2 regions of the Shinella sp. S4-D37 genome follow, and region 1 is predicted to be linked to the other one. Evidence: riboswitches for the same ligand, from Rfam matches in the RefSeq annotation. Region 1 holds a riboswitch; the other holds the start of a gene.
The links. A riboswitch is a leader RNA that binds a small molecule or an ion and turns the genes downstream of it on or off. The one in region 1 is predicted to bind glycine.

Region 1 (6,371 bases):
CGATCCTCGCCGCCACGCTTCACGGTTAGCCGCCGGCCAGCGCGAGCATGTCGGCAAACAGCACCGTCCACTGCGCCTCGCTGAGGTCGATGAGGCCGAAGGCCTTCAGCAGGAAGGCGCCTTGTTGGAAACTGAGTCCCCGCTGATCAGGAAAGGGAAGACCACGCACGCTCGGCGCGGCCTCATCCCCATCGACAGCCTCAGTCGACCTGGGCGACGAGGCCCGCGGCCTCGATGCCGGCGACCGCGCAGGTCTCGTCATTGTCCGAAGTATCCCCCGTGATGCCGACCGCGCCGAGCAGCGCCCCGGCCGCATCGCGGATCAGCACGCCGCCCGGGACGGCGACGATCCTGCCGCCGGAGACGGCGGTCAGGCCCTCGATGAAATGCGGGCGCTCCTTCGCGTTCCTGTCCAGCCAGCGCGAGCCCATGCCGACGGCAAGCGAGCCGTAGGCTTTGCCGAAAGCGATCTCGTAGCGCAGCATGGAGGCGCCGTCCTGCTTCTGGAAGGCCTTCAGGTGTCCGCCGGCATCGAGCACGGCCACGGTGAGCGGCTTGAAGCCTGCCTTCGTGCCGGCCTCAAGGGCGGCGGCGATGATGATGTTGGCGGCGGCAAGGGTGAGTTCGGCCATATCTGTCCTCGTAGGGTTGCGGTTTTCCATGAGGTCCCGGCAGCCAGCCGCCGGGACCTGAAAAGTCTCGAAAGATTCGCCGTTCTTCTATCAGGCGGCGATGGCGCGGTCTGCCGCCATCTCGCCGGCGATCGTGTCCGTCACCATCTGCGCGGTCGCCGCCGAAAGGGTCCAGCCGAGATGGCCGTGCCCGGTATTGTAGAACACGCCGGGCTGACGCCCCCTGCCGACCCGCGGCATCATGTTGGGCATCATCGGGCGCAGGCCCGCCCAGGGCACGACACGATTGGTGTCGACCTCGGGAAACAGCATGCGGGTCCAGTCGACGAGCGGCTTGACGCGGTCGTGGCGGATATCGCGGTTCATGCCGTTGAACTCCGCCGTGCCGGCGACGCGGAAGCGGCCCGGGCCGAGGCGGCTGGTGACGATCTTCGCCCGGTCGTCGAGCAGGCTCACCCAGGGCGCCGCCGCCTGGCTGCGCTCGTCATCGAGATGAACGGTGATCGAATAGCCCTTCACGGGATAGACGTTGACCCGGTCGCCGAGCATGGCCGCGATCTGGCGGCTCGCCGTGCCGGCGCAGACGACGACGCCATCCGCCTCGACCTGGCGTTCCGCGCCCTCGCCCGTCGCATAGCCGATGCGGAACGCGCCGCTCCTGCCGACCTGCGTGACGCGGGCATCGAAGAGGAAACGGGCGCCGCGGCGCTCGCAGGCTCTTGCAAGGCCCGAGGTGAACTTGTGGATGTCGCCGGTCGAATCCGAGGGCGTGTAGAAGCCGCCGTGGAAGGCCCCGTGCAGCGTGGGTTCGATCGACTTGACCTCTTCGGCCGTCACCGCCCGGCGGTCGAGCCCGCCCTCGGTCAGCAGGGCATTGACCTTCGCGGCATGGTCGAAGCTCGCCTTGTCCCAGTAGACATGCAGGATGCCGCGGCGCACATGGTCGAAATCGATGTTCTCGCGCTCGGCGATGGAGAAGAGGTGCTGGCGGGCGGCGATCGCCAGCCGGGTCGTCTCCACCGTGTTGTCGCGATAGCCGAGGATGTTGGAAGCAAACTCGGCGAGCCAGGAATATTTGTGCCAGGTCGGCCGCGGGTTCATCAGCAGCGGCGCATCGTTCCGCATCATCCATTTGACGCCCTTGAACAGGGTGGACCAATGGTTCCAGACCTCGGCATTGCTGGCGGAAAGCTGGCCGCCATTGGCAAAGGAGGTTTCCATGGCGGCGTAGCGCTGGCTTTCGAGCACGGTCACGTCGAAGCCGCGTTCCAAAAGGGCATAGGCAGTGGTGACGCCGGTGATACCGGCGCCGATAACGGCGATATGGGGCATATAAGTCTCTCGCTCCGTATGACATCAGGGTACGGGCCGGAACCCGCGTTTTCCCCAATCTGTCACGGTACCTGAGAGTTTACCTGTCACGGCCCGGCCGCGGCGGCTTTCCCCTTCGGTGGACGCTCGCAGCGCCTCTCTCCAGATCGTTCAACTGCACGGTCACTTGTGCCTGAGAGTTTCCTGGGGGGTTGCTCCGTCGGCGCCGGCCTTCAGGCCGATCTCTCCCGTGCAGTCTTGTCGAACGCGCGCAGGCTACCGCAATCCTGAAGAGAATCAAGAGGGGCGGCAGCGATGCCCGGAAACTTCCGCCCCGGCGCCGGTAGGCAGCGCGAGGAAACGCAGGGCCGAGATGAAGCCGATGGCGCCGATGACGAGGAAGGCCGCGCGGATGTCCGTCAGCATGCCGCCGCCGCCGGCTTCGGGGAAAAGGACGCCCGAGAGGCGGATGACGGCAGCGGCCACGGCGACGCCGAGAAGCTGCGCGAGCTGCTGCAGCATGGCCGAGATCGTCGTCGCCGCGCCGCGTTGGGCGGGCGTCACGTCGGCGAAGGCGATCGTCGTCAACGCCGTGAACTGCATCGAGCGGGACAACCCGCAGGCGATCAGCAGCGTAAAGAGCAGGAGACGCGGCGTCTCGTTGTCGACGAAGGCGAAGGCGCCGATCGTCAGCGCGGCGACAAGGCCGTTGACGATCAGCAGCGTGCGGAAGCCGAAAAGGCGCAGCGCCGGCGTCGTCACGCTCTTCATCAGCAGGTTGCCGAGGAAATAGACGAGCACGAGCGACCCAGTCTCGACGGCATCGAGGCCGAGGCCGACCTGGAAGAGGAGCGGCAGCAGGAAGGGCGTGGCATTGACCGCAAGCCGTCCGGCAGTGCCCGCCGAGAGCGTCGCGAAGGCGAAGGTCGGCACCTTGAGCACCGCCATGTCGAGCAGGGCATGCGGCACGCGACGCAGATGGCGGATGGCGATCCAGCCGGCGACAAGGCCGAGGGCGAGAACGGCGAGCGTGCCGGCGCCGCCCGTCGGCGCGCTGGAGAGTTCCAGGCCGGCAAGCGTCAGCGCGAGCGCGCTTCCCGTCAGGAGGAAACCCTTCAGGTCGAAGGGTCGCGCACCTTCGGCCGGCGTCTGCGGCACGAAGAACAGGACGAGCATCACACCGACGAGGCCGAGCGGCAGGTTGATGAAGAAGTTCCATTCCCAGCCGGCATGCGTGGTCACCCAGGCGCCGATCAGCGGCCCGATCACCGGCGCGATCAACGCCGGCCAGGTGATGGTGGCGATCGCCCGCACCAGCTCCGCCTTCGGCGCGCCGCGCAGCACGAGCTGGCGCCCGACGGGCGTCATCAGCGCGGCGGATGCACCCTGGAAGAGCCGCGCCGCGGTGAACTCGGCGAGCGAGCCGGCAAAGCCGCAGGCGACGGAGGAAAGCGTGAAGAGCACGATCGCCGTCAGGAAGACCTCGCGTGCGCCGAACCGGTCGGCAAGCCAGCCGGCCGGCGGTATGAACACGGCCATGGCGAGCAGATAGGCCGTGAAGCCGATGTTGAGCGCCACGACATCCGTCGAGAAGGCCTGCGCCATCGCCGGCAGCGACGTCGCGATGATCGTGCTGTCGAGCATCTGCATGAAGAAGGCCACGGCGACGACGGCCGGGACGATGCGGGTACGGTGAAGCGGTAGTGGCGGAGAGGGAATGGAGGACATCGCAATCGCAAAACGGGCGACGACGTTCGAGCGCCGCCGTCCCGTCCTATAGAGCAATTCCGGCAAAAGCGCGAAGCAGTTTTGCCGGAATTACGCCGGGATGGAAGGATGGAGCGTTTCCGCGATCCGGAGACAAGCGGAAACGCCCGAACATCAGTTGCTGGCATCCGCCTTTTTGATGGCTGCGTCGTAGAAGGAGCGGTCGATCCAGGTGTCGTAGTTCACCTTGCCCTTCAGGAGCCCGGCATCGGCCATGAAGGCCTCCTCGCCCTGAAGCGCACGCACCGCCTCATCGGTGATCTGCGGATCCTGGAAGAACTTGCCGTCCGGATAGGTCGCGCGCACCGCATTGTCGCTGTTGCCGGTCTCCTTGACGAAGATCGCGATCGTTTCTTCCGGATTGGCATCGGCCCAGCGCGCCGCCGCGATATCGACGGCCAGCAAACGCGTCACGATGTCGGGATATTTGCGGGCGAAATCGCCGTTGACGCTGAGGAGATGCGGCACGGCCCATTCCGGGCTGCCGGAAACGCCGGCATCGAAGATCACCCGGGCCTCGCCTTCCTCGACCAGCTTCTGCACGGGGCCGGTGCTTTCGACCACCGCGTCGACGTCGCCGCGCGACAGGGCCGGCCCGGAGCTCTCGATGCCGAGATTGAGGCTCTCGACATCGGTGATCGAGAGGCCCGCCGTCTTCAGCGCCTTGGCGAAGGTCGAGTGGCGCACGGTGCCGGCGAGATAGGCGACCTTCTTGCCCTTGAGGTCCTCGATCTTCTGGATCGGCGAATCCGGCTTCACGACGATCTGCGTCTCGTTGGAGCGGTTCCAGCTCGACAGGCCGACGAGCTTCACATCGGCGCCGGTGGCCGCAAGGCGCAGCGACGGGTTGTTGCCGATATAGGTGAAGTCGATGGCGCCGGAGCCGAGGGCGACGGTCGCCGCCGAGCCGCCGTCGAAGGTGGTCAGCTCGATCTTGATGCCGTCCTTGGCGAACTCGTCCTCCAGCAGCTTCCTGTTGCGGTAGAGGATGAATTTCAGGTGGCCCGGCGCCGTGGAGCCGATGCGGATGACGTCCGGCTTTGCCTCGTCGGCAAGGGCCGGCGCAAGGCCCGAAACGGGCAGGATCGAAAGCGCGAGCGCGATTTTCAGGAAGGTCCGGCGGAGCGGAAACGATGTCATGGATAGATCCTTTCGGGAGAGATCGCTGGTTGGGAGGACTTAGGGATCGGGGTCAGTTCGGGCCGCTTTCGCCGCTGCCGCGCCAATGCGTCGCGCGCCGTTCGCCGGCCACGAGCAGGTAGTTGAGCAGGAGGCCGATGATCGTCAGCGTCAGGATGCCGGCATACATGCGGTCGGTTTCCAGCATCAGCGACGCGTTCTGGATGAGGTAGCCGATGCCGGACTGGGCGGCGAGCATCTCGGCGGCGATCACCGAGAACAGCGAGGTCTTCACCCCGAGCCGGGCGCCGGCGACGATCGAGGGGATGGCGGAAGGGAAGATCACCTTCTTGAAGAGGTCCCAGTCCGAGGTGCCCATGGAGCGCGCCGCCTTGACGAGCAGCGGATCGACGGACTTCACCCCGACGATCGTGTTGATCAGCAGGAAGAACACCGCGGCGTAGAAGGTGATGGCGATCTTCGAGGCCTCGCCGATGCCGAGAACGAGGATGAAGACCGGCAGCAGCGCGAATTGCGAGGTGTTGCGCAGCGTCTGGACGAGGAAGTCGGAGGCTTTCTCGAACAGCGAATAGCGCCCCATCAGGAAGCCGAGCGGCACGGCGGTGACGAGGGCAAGCAGGAAGCCGATCGCGGCCCGCTGCAGGCTGATGCCGATATGGTCGGCAAGCTGGCCGGAGACGATCATCTCCCAGAGCACCGCAAGCACCTGGCTCAGCGGCGGGAAGAACAGCGCGTTGATCCAGCCGGCGCGCGGCGCGATCTCCCAGAGGAGCGCGAAGGCGACGACCGCCGGCAGGCCGAGCGTGACGGTCGAGACGGCCTCGCCGAAAGCGCGCGGCGCCCTGGAAGGGGTGCGCTTGCGGCGCAATGAAAAGGTGTTGCGGAGCGGCAGGTTGCGGTCGGCGATGAGGCTCATCTCATCCTCCCTTAATTGGCGTAGGTGGAAGCAAGGGTCCAGTCGCGCTGGGCCTTGCCGACTTCGTCGCGCAGGCTTTCCCAGACGCGGCCGCGATAGGCGTTGAAGGCCTCGCTGTTGCGGATTTCGAGGTCGCGCGGGCGCGGCAGGTCGATGTCGACGATCTCCTTCACGCTCGCCGGCCGGGCCGTCATCACCACGACGCGGTCGGCAAGGTAGATCGCCTCGTCGATCGAATGGGTGACGAAGACCACCGTCGTCTTGATCTGCTCCCATATGCGCAGGAGCTCGCTCTGCAGGATGTCGCGCGTCTGCGCGTCGAGCGCGGCGAAGGGCTCGTCCATCAGCAGGACCTGCGGATCGGTGGAAAGCGCCCGGGCGATCGCCACGCGCTGCTGCATGCCGCCCGAAAGCTGCGAGGGAAAACGGTCCTCGAAGCCCTTCAGGCCGAAGAGATGCAGGAAATCCTTCGCCCGCTCGCGCCGCTCGGCCGCGGGAACGCCGCGCACCTCCAGCGCGTATTCGACATTCTGCAGGGCCGTGCGCCAGGGAAAGAGCGCATATTGCTGGAAGACATAGGCCGTGCGGGCATGAGGCTTCACGAC
Region 2 (6,371 bases), on a different contig from region 1:
TCGTGCCGTCCTCGATGGCGCGGGCTTCCTCGCGGATCGCCAGCATCGCCTCGCAGAAACGGTCGATCTCGGCCTTGGTCTCCGATTCGGTCGGCTCGATCATCAGCGTGCCTGCCACCGGCCAGCTCATGGTCGGCGCGTGGAAGCCGCAATCGATCAGCCGCTTGGCGACGTCGTCGACGGTGACGCCGGCGCTCGTCGCGAGCGGGCGCGTGTCGATGATGCATTCATGCGCGACCCGCCCCCTGGCGGAGGCGTAGAGCACGTCATAGGCGCCCTTGAGGCGGGCGGCGATGTAGTTGGCGTTGAGGATCGCCACCTTCGTCGCCTGCGTCAGGCCCGCGCCGCCCATCATCAGGCAGTAGCTCCAGGAGATCGGCAGGATGGAGGCCGAGCCGAAGGGAGCGGCGGAGACCGCGCCCGCCTCGCCGGTGGTCGGGCTGTCCGGCAGGAAGGGGGCAAGGTGCGCCTTGACGCCGATCGGGCCCATGCCGGGGCCGCCGCCGCCATGCGGGATGCAGAAGGTCTTGTGCAGGTTGAGGTGCGAAACGTCCCCGCCGATATCGCCGGGACGGGCAAGGCCTACCATGGCGTTCATGTTCGCGCCGTCGATATAGACCTGGCCGCCATGCTTGTGGACGAGTTCGCAGATCTCGCGCACATTCTCTTCAAAGACGCCGTGGGTGGAGGGATAGGTGATCATGCAGCACGAGAGGTTTTCCGCATACTGCTCTGCTTTCGCACGGAAATCATCCATGTCGATATCGCCGTTATCCGACACTTTCACGACGACGACCTTCATGCCGACCATCTGCGCGGAGGCCGGATTGGTGCCGTGCGCGGAGGTCGGGATCAGGCAGACGTCGCGATGGTCATCGCCATTGGCGAGGTGATAGGCGCGGATCGTCAGGAGGCCGGCATATTCGCCCTGCGCACCGGAATTCGGCTGCATGGAGACGGCGTCGTAGCCGGTGATGTCGCAGAGCTTCTGCGACAGGTCCTCGATGAGGTAGCGATAGCCCTGCGCCTGGTCGGCGGGCACGAAGGGGTGGATCTCCGAAAATTCCGGCCAGGTGATCGGCAGCATTTCCGCTGTCGCATTGAGCTTCATAGTGCACGAGCCGAGCGGGATCATCGCCCGGTCGAGCGCGAGGTCCCGGTCCGAGAGGCGGCGGATGTAGCGCACCATCTCGCTTTCCGCGCGGTTCATGTGGAAGATCGGATGCGTCAGGTATTCGCTGGTGCGCAAGAGGTCTTCCGGCAGGCGGTAGTCCGGCTCGAATTCCGACGCCTCGAAATTCCCGCCGAAGGCGCGCCAGACGGCTTCCAGCGTGACGGGGCGCGAGCGCTCGTCGAGGCTGATGCCGATGCGGTCGTCGCCGATCTTGCGGAGATTCACCCCTTCCGCGACGGCGGTCTTCAGGATGATGCCCTGCAGCTTGCCGACATGGACGGTGATCGTGTCGAAGAACACGTCGGGCTCGACCGTGTAGCCGAGCTTTTCGAGGCCCTCGGCGAGACGCACGGTCTTCTGGTGCACGCTCTGGGCGATGGCTTTCAGGCCCTGCGGCCCGTGGAAGACGGCGTACATCGAGGCCATGACGGCGAGCAGCACCTGCGCGGTGCAGATGTTCGAGGTCGCCTTCTCGCGGCGGATGTGCTGCTCGCGCGTCTGCAGCGACAGGCGATAGGCGCGGTTGCCGCGCGCATCGATGGAGACGCCGACGAGGCGGCCGGGCATGGAGCGCTTGTAGGCGTCCTTGACGGCCATATAGGCCGCATGCGGCCCGCCGTAGCCGACCGGCACGCCGAAACGCTGCGTGCAGCCGATGGCGATGTCCGCATCCATGTCGCCGGGCGATTTCAGGAGGGCGAGGGCCAGCGGATCGGCGGCGACGACGGCGATGGCGCCGGTCTGGTGCAGGCGGGCGATCAGGCCCGAGAAATCGCGCACATGGCCGTAGGTGCCGGGATACTGGAAGATCGCGCCGAAGACATCGACGGGGTCGAGATCGGTGAAGGGATCGCCGACGACGATCTGCCAGCCGAGCGGTTCGGAACGGGTCTTCAAAAGCGCGATGGTCTGCGGGTGGCAGTTCTCGTCGACGAAGAAGGCCTTCGCCTTCGACTTGGAGACGCGCTCGGCCATGGCCATGGCTTCGGCGGCCGCCGTCGCCTCGTCGAGCAGCGAGGCGTTGGCGACGTCGAGGCCGGTCAGGTCGCAGACCATGGTCTGGTAGTTGAGCAGCGCTTCGAGCCGCCCCTGGCTGATTTCCGGCTGGTAGGGCGTATAGGCGGTGTACCAGGCGGGATTTTCCAGGATATTGCGCTGGACGACCGGCGGGGTGATCGTGCCGTAATAGCCCTGGCCGATCAGCGAGACGAGTTTCCTGTTGCGGTTGGCGGTCTCGCGCAGCTTGTCGAGCGCCTCGCGCTCGGTCATCGGCGCGCCCCATTCCAGCGGCTTTGCCTGCCGGATCGATTTCGGCACGGTGTCGTCGATCAGCGCATCGAGGCTGTCATAGCCGATCACTTTCAGCATCGCCTCCATCTCCTTCGGCGAGGGGCCGATATGGCGACGGTTGGCGAAGTCGTAGGGCTGGTAGTCGGTAAAGGCGAAATCCTTGGGGAGAGACATCAGCCGACAAGCTCCTTGTAGGCGGCCTCGTCCATCAGGCCGTCCGCATCGGCGGGGTTGGCGAGCTTCAGCTTGAAGAACCAACCGGCGCCCTGCGGGTCGCTGTTGACGAGGGAAGGATCGGCGGTGATCGCCTCGTTGATCTCGACGATCTCGCCGTCGAGCGGGCAATAGACGTCGGAGGCCGCCTTGACGCTCTCGACGGTGGCCGCATCGCCGCCCTTGTCGAAGGTCGCGCCGACCTCGGGGAGTTCCACGAAGACGAGGTCGCCGAGCTGTTCGGCCGCGTGCGCCGTGATGCCGACGGTCGCAACGCCGCCCTCGATCTTCAGCCACTCGTGTTCTTCGGTGAATTTCAGCATGGTCGTTCCTCTCCTGGGAAAATCTGTTCGCCGATCAGCGTTTGAAGGTGTTTTTCACGAAGGGCATCGCCGCGACGGTGATAGGCAGGAATTTGCCGCGCACGCCGGCATAGAGCTGGGTGCCGGGCGCCATCGCCGCCTTGGTGACGTAACCCATGGCGACGGGGCCGTCGGCATTGGGGCCGAAGCCGCCGGAGGTGACGGTGCCGACGACGTCCTCGCCCTCGGCGTCGGTGGCGAGCACCGCGCCGCCGCGCACCGGCGCCCGGCCTTCCGCCTTCAGGCCGACGCGGCGGCGGGATGCGCCGTTTTCGAGCTGATCGAGGATGACGGACGCGCCCGGAAAGCCGCCGGCGCGGTCGCCGCCCGTGCGGCGCACCTTCTGGATGGCCCATTCGAGGCCGGCTTCCACCGGGGTCGTCGTCGTGTCGATATCGTTGCCGTAGAGGCAGAGGCCGGCTTCGAGGCGCAGCGAATCGCGCGCGCCGAGGCCGATCGGCAGCACGTCCGGATGGTCGAGCAGGCGGCGACAGACCGCTTCGGCAAGGCTGGCGGGAATGGAGATCTCGAACCCGTCCTCGCCCGTATAGCCCGAACGCGAGACGATGCAGTCGGCATCGTGCAGGTCGCAGGCGCGCACGTCCATGAAGCGCATGGAGGAGACGTCCGCCCACAGTTCCGCGAGCACGGCCTCGGCATGCGGGCCCTGGAGGGCGATGAGCGCACGGTCGTCGTGCAGCGTCAATTCGCAGATGTCGCCGATCTTCGCCTGCATATGGGCGAAATCCGCCTCCTTGCAGCCGGCGTTGACGACGACATAGAAATGGTCGCCGCGATTGGCGATCATCAGATCGTCGAGGATGCCGCCCTCGTCATTGGTGAAAAGCGCGTAGCGCTGGCGGCCTTCGGCAACGCTGAGGACATCGACCGGTACGAGCGTTTCGAGCGCCCGGGCGGCGTCCGCATTGTCGCCGGAGCGGGCGCGCACGGTGACCTGGCCCATATGGGACACGTCGAAAAGGCCGGCGGCGGCTCGGGTGTGCAGGTGTTCCTTCATGACGCCGGCCGCATATTGCACCGGCATCTCATAGCCGGCGAACGGCACCATGCGGGCGCCGAGCGACAGGTTCAGCGCGTGAAGCGGGGTTTTCTTGAGCTCAGACGATCCGTCCAAAAGGCGCCCTCCAGTCTTGTGGCGCCCACGATCCAACGGGCACCGGCTCACAATACCGGCGCTTTCGCGCCGCTCTCCTGAGCCCCCTCTGTCCCTTCGCCTGAGATTGTTATCCCTTCGGCGAGCGCCCGAAAAGCGCTTCTCTCCAGAGTTCCGACGGCACCTTGCTGGTCCTTTTGCCTGAGAGTTTCCGGGGCGGTTGCTCCTTCGGCACCGGCCATGCCCTTGTTCGGACGGCCGGCTTCTCCCAGCGAGGTTGCATCCAGATAACGGCGTTGCCGGCGCTTTGGCAAGAGCGTTGCGTCGCTACCAAGCGAATTTTTGTCGTCGCGGGAAAGATAGGGGGAAACATGTTCCAAAAGAAAAGCCCCCGAAGGGGCTGCAGATTGGAGGGCGGCTGTTTCGCGGGGAGGATCAGGCAGGGTCCGGCAGGGCGGGAAGTTCGTTCTCGTCATAGAGGCGCTGCGCCTCGGCGACCGTCACCTGCGGCGTGCTTCCCGGGGCGGTGATCAGCGCCAGCGCGAGCGCCGGCGGATGGATGACGTTGAGGGCGGCGATCGCGCGGGCATCGCCACGCACCTTGGCTTCCTCGCTCCAGGCGTGGATGCGCTCCTCGAAAAGGGTGTGCGCGCGCGTCTGCGATCGCATCCCCAGCGATGCATAGGCGGCCGTTGCCGGCGAAACTGTCACGATCTGTGTCATGGCGTTCAACGGAGTTGGTTGTGGTGTCACAATCTAGCAGTTGCGCCTTTCCGGGGTGTGAAGCGCGGCGGTTGCATTTTCATCGAATTTTAACGGATCGTGCGGAATTCCGCCGGCCTTGCCTTTGCCGGCGGAATTCCGCCATAAGAGGTGTCGAACGCCGCCGGAATCGGGCGGAAACAAGCATGCCGCCGATGGCGCGGGAGGACCGATGAAGCCGATTTTCGTGCAATTGCAATGTGCTCCGGGCAAGACCTATGAAGTGGCCGACGCGCTTTACGCTACGGAACTCATTTCGGAGCTCTATTCGACGAGCGGCGACTACGATCTTCTCTTGAAGATCTATGTCGACAGCGAGGAGGATATCGGCAAATTCATCAACGACCACGTCGCCTCCATTCCGGGAATCGTGCGCTCGCTGACCACGCTGACGTTCCGCGCCTTCTGACGCGCCGTTTCCAATATTCCCCTTCGCCCGTTCTTGCGCTAAAGCACGGCGCAACGAAAGAAGGCGAAGATGGCAGGCATCGAACACAAGCAGGTGGAGAACGACGAGGCGGGCATGCGGCTCGACCGGTGGTTCAAGATCCACTATCCGGGCCTCGGCTTCGGCCCGCTCCAGAAATTGCTGCGCTCCGGCCAGGTGCGCGTCGACGGCGGCAGGGCCAAGAGCGACACGCGCGTGCAGCCCGGCCAGATGGTCCGCATCCCGCCGATGGACGTGGATGCGAAGGGGCCGAAGGCCGGCCCCATTGCCGGCCGCGACCTGAAACATTCTCCCGATGGCGAACTGCTCGCCCGCATGCTGCTGCATGAGGACGACAAGGTCTTCGTGCTCAACAAGCCGGCCGGCATCGCCGTGCAGGGCGGCTCGGGCGTCACCCGGCACATCGACAAGATGCTGGAGGCCTGGACGAGCCAGAAGGGCGAGAAGCCCCGCCTCGTGCACCGGCTCGACCGCGACACGTCGGGCGTGCTCGTCATCGCCCGCACGCGCGGCGCGGCGCAGAAGCTGACCGCCGCCTTCCGCGAGCGCGACACCAAGAAGACCTACTGGTCGCTGGTCAAGGGCGTGCCGAAGAAGCGCGAGGACAAGATCTCGACCTGGCTGGTCAAGGAACAGACGCCCGACGGCGACCGCATGCGCATCGCCAAGCACGGCGAGGACGGTGCGGACCACGCCGTCTCCTTCTACCGCGTCGTCGAGCAGGCCGGGCAGAACTTCGCCTGGCTGGAGATGGAGCCCTATACGGGCCGCACGCACCAGCTGCGCGTCCATGCCGCCCATATCGGCCATCCGATCCTCGGCGATCCGAAATATTTCGATGCGGACATCAACTGGCCGTTTCCCGGCGGCGTGCAGAACCGCCTGCACCTCCACGCCCGCCATATCGACATACCGCATCCGTCCGGCGGGCGCCTGCGCGTCACCGCGCCGCTGCCGCCGCACATGGTGCAGACCTGGAACCTCTTCGGCTTCGACCAGCGCGCCGTC

Region 2: it holds a riboswitch for glycine, as region 1 does, so the genes downstream of both, gcvT (glycine cleavage system aminomethyltransferase GcvT) here and AB3G45_RS02240 (D-amino acid dehydrogenase) in region 1, are expected to answer to the same signal.

The regions. Positions count from the first base shown of each region.
Region 1 is NZ_JBFNXL010000002.1:61,795-68,165, reverse strand. Features, by position in the region: gene acnA (aconitate hydratase AcnA) at 1-29, shown strand, start outside; gene AB3G45_RS02250 (hypothetical protein) at 26-169, opposite strand; gene AB3G45_RS02245 (heme-binding protein) at 201-632, opposite strand; gene AB3G45_RS02240 (D-amino acid dehydrogenase) at 723-1,964, opposite strand; glycine riboswitch at 2,114-2,204, opposite strand; gene AB3G45_RS02235 (MFS transporter) at 2,241-3,671, opposite strand; gene AB3G45_RS02230 (aliphatic sulfonate ABC transporter substrate-binding protein) at 3,825-4,850, opposite strand; gene AB3G45_RS02225 (ABC transporter permease) at 4,903-5,766, opposite strand; gene AB3G45_RS02220 (ABC transporter ATP-binding protein) at 5,778-6,371, opposite strand, start outside.
Region 2 is NZ_JBFNXL010000005.1:1,774,436-1,780,806, forward strand. Features, by position in the region: gene gcvP (aminomethyl-transferring glycine dehydrogenase) at 1-2,638, opposite strand, end outside; gene gcvH (glycine cleavage system protein GcvH) at 2,638-3,000, opposite strand; gene gcvT (glycine cleavage system aminomethyltransferase GcvT) at 3,035-4,174, opposite strand; glycine riboswitch at 4,333-4,434, opposite strand; gene AB3G45_RS16030 (hypothetical protein) at 4,589-4,864, opposite strand; gene AB3G45_RS16035 (Lrp/AsnC ligand binding domain-containing protein) at 5,088-5,324, shown strand; gene AB3G45_RS16040 (RluA family pseudouridine synthase) at 5,394-6,371, shown strand, end outside.